2 regions of the Niveibacterium umoris genome follow, and region 1 is predicted to be linked to the other one. Evidence: predicted binding sites of a transcription regulator. Region 1 holds the regulator's gene; the other holds the start of a gene.
The links. Region 1 encodes sigma-54, which starts transcription at its own class of promoters, with help from an activator protein. Its sites were predicted from a motif close to TGGCACGCTTNCTGCTNA; they were not measured.
Positions count from the first base shown of each region.

Region 2: a site for sigma-54 is predicted at 1,359-1,376, ahead of GGR36_RS20270 (nitrate reductase). Genes of this name have one in related genera too.

Region 1 covers NZ_JACIET010000002.1:849,397-851,598, reverse strand. Annotated here, with positions in the region: gene lptB (LPS export ABC transporter ATP-binding protein) at 1-119, shown strand, start outside; gene GGR36_RS15845 (RNA polymerase factor sigma-54) at 138-1,622, shown strand; gene hpf (ribosome hibernation-promoting factor, HPF/YfiA family) at 1,634-1,957, shown strand; gene ptsN (PTS IIA-like nitrogen regulatory protein PtsN) at 2,075-2,202, shown strand, end outside.
Region 2 covers NZ_JACIET010000003.1:205,847-208,048, reverse strand. Annotated here, with positions in the region: gene GGR36_RS20270 (nitrate reductase) at 1-1,334, opposite strand, end outside; gene GGR36_RS20265 (methyl-accepting chemotaxis protein) at 1,593-2,202, shown strand, end outside.

The DNA.
Region 1 (2,202 bases):
TCTGTGATCGCGCCTACATCATCACCGACGGCGTCGTGCTTGCCTCCGGCCGCCCGGCGGAGATCGTGCAGAACGACAAGGTTCGCCAGGTCTATCTGGGTGAGCATTTCCGCCTCTGATCCCCCCCCTAGCCGACGATGAAACCTTCGCTCCAGCTCCGCATCTCCCAGCAGCTCGCGCTGACCCCGCAGCTGCAGCAGTCGATCAAGCTCCTGCAGCTATCGACGCTGGAGCTCAACAGCGAGATCGAGCGCATGTTGCTCGAAAACCCGCTGCTCGAACGCGAAGACTCCGAATCGGACCCCGAAGCCTGGGGCCAGTCCGCCGCGGCGCCCAGCAGCGGCGAACAAGGCGATGCCCCGGCCGAGGGTGGCGACACCGATTTCTCCGACGCCCCCGCCGAACCGCCCGAACCGAGTTTCGAGGAGGGTGGCAGCTACGATGAAGGCAGCGCCGAATGGTCGGGCGAGGGCGGTGGCGGTGGCAGTGGCAGCGGCAACCGCGACGACGACGAGGAAACCGACTTTCAGGAGTTCCGCGCGGCCCAGACCAGCCTGCGCGATCATCTGGACGGCCAGATCGCCCTGATGTTGCTGTCGGAGCGCGATCGCGCACTGCTGCGTTTCATGATCGAAGCGCTTGACGACGACGGCTACCTGACCCAGCCGCTCGACGAGCTGATGGAACTGCTGCCGACCGAATCGGAAGTCGAGATCGAGGAACTGCAGATTGCGCTGGCACATCTGCAGAACCTCGACCCGCCGGGGGTCGGCGCGCGCTCGCCGGGAGAATGCCTGAAGCTGCAGCTGCGGCTCTTGCCCGCCAGCGCTGCACGCGACGCGGCGATCACGATCGTCGAACATCACCTTGAGTTGCTTGCGGCGCGCGATTTCGTACGCCTGAAGCGCCAGCTCGGTTGCAACGAAGAGACCCTGCGCGAGGCGCATCAACTGGTTTGCAGCCTTGACCCGCGCCCGGGCGCGAAATTTGCCGCGCTCGAAACCCGTTACGTGATCCCGGATGTGATCGTGCGCAAGGTGCGCGGCCACTGGAGTGCGACACTGAATCCGGACGCGATGCCCAAGCTGCGGATCAACCAGCTCTACGCCGGTATCCTGCAGCAGCACCGCGGCTCGGCCGGTTCGCTGGCCGGCCAGTTGCAGGAGGCGCGCTGGATGATCAAGAACGTACAGCAACGCTTCGACACGATCCTGCGGGTTTCGCAGGCGATCGTTGACCGCCAGCGGCAGTTCTTCGATTATGGGGACGTGGCCATGCGGCCGCTGACCTTGCGCGAGATCGCCGAGCAGCTCGATTTGCACGAATCGACGATTTCGCGGGTCACGACGCAGAAGTACATGGCCACGCCACGTGGCATTCTTGAACTGAAATACTTTTTCGGCAGCCACGTCGCCACAGATTCTGGCGGCGCGTGTTCAGCTACGGCGATTCGTGCGCTGATTCGCCAGCTGGTTGCGGCAGAGGATCGCAAAAAACCGCTATCCGACGCCCGGATTGCCGAACTTCTCGGCCAGCAGGGGATTGTCGTTGCGCGACGCACCATCGCAAAGTACCGCGAGTCGCTCAACATCCCGCCGGTCAGCCAGCGCAAGATGATCTAAGAGGAGTGATCATGAACCTGAACATCACCGGACATCATCTCGAAGTTACCGCCGCCCTGCGCGACTACGTAACCTCGAAACTGGATCGCGTGATTCGCCACTTCGACCATGTCACCAGCGTCAACGTGATCCTGTCGGTGGAAAAGCTCAAACAAAAGGCGGAGGTGACGGTGCATGTACGCGGGAAGGACATTTTTGTCGAAAGCATCGACGAAGATCTCTACGCCGCAATTGATGCCATGACCGACAAACTCGATCGGCAGGTTCTCAAGCACAAGGAAAAGTCCTACGATCACGGCCACGAGGCGCACAAGCGCCAGTCCGCGGAATCGTAATCACGTTCGCTCTGATGAATCCCGGCGCGTAAGCTTGCGGAAAGCCGCCGCGCCGAAGATGAGCTGAACCCGGATCTGCGCGCCTTCGGGCGCGCAGTGCATTTCTGAACCCCAAGCATGAATCTCATCGCCCCCCTGCTGCCGCCATCCAACGTGCTCGTCGATCTGGAAGCGAGCAGCAAGAAACGCGTCTTCGAACAGGCCGGCCTGCTGTTCGAAAACCACCAGGGCCTTGCGCGCAGCGC
Region 2 (2,202 bases), on a different contig from region 1:
AGCAGCAGGTCGGCATAGGCGGCGGTTTCGGTGGTGGCGTAGGCTTCCTGCACCACGACGAATTCGGCCTTGGCCAGCGCGCGGGCGATCTGCGCGGCGTCGGGCATCGACTGCGCGGGGTTGGTGCAGGCGATCCAGACCGCCTTGATCTCGCCGGATTCGAGTGCGTGGAACAGTTCGACCGCGCTTTTGCCCGGCGCGGCCGGCACATCCGGCACGCCCCACAGGGTGGCGACTTCCGCACGGTGCTGCGGGTTGGCCAGATCGCGGTGGGCAGAGAGCAGGTTGGCAAGGCCACCCACTTCGCGCCCGCCCATTGCGTTGGGCTGGCCAGTCAATGAAAAGGGGCCGGCGCCGGGCCGGCCCAAGTGCCCAGAGGCGAGGTGGAGGTTGATCAGCGCGGCATTGTTGTGGGTGCCGTGCGAAGACTGGTTGAGGCCCTGGCAGTACATCGACAGGGTGGCTTTCGAGGTGGCAAACCATTGCGCGGCGCGCTCGATGTCGGCGGCGGGTACGCCGCAGATGCCGGCCGCCATTTGCGGCGTGTAGGCGCGGACGACCTTGCGCAGCGCATCGAAGCCCTCGGTGTGCGCGGCGATGTAGGCCTCGTCCACCCAGCCTTCCCACAGCATCACATGCAGCATTGCGTTGTAGAGCGCGATGTCGGTGCCGGGCAGGATCGCCAGGTGCAGGTCGGCCGCCTCGGCGGTGTCGGTGCGGCGCGGATCGACCACGATCAGCTTCATAGCCGGGTTGGCCTTGCGCGCATCTTCGATGCGGCGGAACACGATCGGGTGCGCGAACGCGGTGTTGCTGCCGCTGATGAAAAGGCAGTCGGTGTGGTCGATGTCTTCGTAGCAGGCGGGCGGCGCGTCGGCGCCAAGCGTCTGCTTGTAGCCTGCCACCGCGCTGCTCATGCACAGGCGCGAGTTGGTATCGACGTTGTTGGTGCCGATCAGGCCCTTGGCCAGCTTGTTGAAGACGTAGTAGTCCTCGGTCAGCAACTGGCCCGAAATATAGAAGGCCACGGCGTCAGGGCCATGCTCGCGGATGATCGCGGCAAAGCGCGCGGTGGCATGGTCGAGTGCCTCGTCCCAGCTTGCGCGGCTGCGCTTCTCGGTGCGTGCTGTGCGCAATTCCGGGTATAGCGCGCGCGCCGCACGGGTGTTCGGCGCGGCCGTCAGGTGCAGGGTCGAGCCTTTGGTGCACAGGCGGCCGAAGTTTGCCGGATGGCTGGGGTCGCCGCGCACGCCCGTAATGACGCCTGCATCGTGTTCGATGATCACGCCGCAGCCGACGCCGCAATAGCAGCAGGTTGATTTCGTTTCCGCCATGTTTTCCTCGTCTCCGGGGACGGGTTAGCAATGGCTGTGCCATGGCCCTGCGCATACGGCCGCGCTGTGTGGTGGCGCCTCCAGTACGCGTCGATCGACAGGTTCGGCACCAGATTGAAGCCTGTTTGCGCCGCTATGGGGCGGGATTTGTGGCGGTGGGGGCGTTCCGAAGTGAGGCACCGCGATAGGGCGCGATCCCCGTCTCAAGATATCGCCATCGGTGTCGTTGTAGCGATTGCGTTGCGAGCGGAGGGTGCGATGACCAAGCGAAGACTGTCGATACAGGTATTGCTTCTGGGGCTTGCAGCGGCAGGTATCGCTGCGGTTCTGCTCAACGCGGCATTCGCGCAGCTTGGATCGCGGCAAATGGCGAACGGCATCGACGCGATCCTGCGCACGCAGCAGCAGGTCTTGCGTCAGACCGACGTGGACATGATGCATGACGCCATTCGCGGCGACGTGTTGCGCGCTTTGCTGGGCGCGAGTGGGGGCGGCGGCGATGACAAGGCGGCGATCCAGAAGGACTTTGCCGAGCACGCCCAGCGCCTGCGCGAAAACTTCGAACGCAATCGCAAGGAACTGCCCGAAGCGGCCGCTGCCGCGGCGAACGCGGCGGCACCGACGGTCGAGCGCTACCTTAAAGTGGCCGAAGCACTGGTGGCGAATCCCTCGCCCCAGTCGCCCGAGATGGCCGCGTTCAATCAGGACTTCGAAGCGCTGGAAGCCGGCCTGGAAAAGCTGACCGGCCTGATTTCCGCGGCGGCCGATGCGGAGCGCGGAAACGCCGAGAACGCCGTCAGGCAAGGGGTCTGGCGCAACGGCGCGGTAGGTGCGCTTGCCGCCTTGGTGCTGATCGCACTGACCGCAT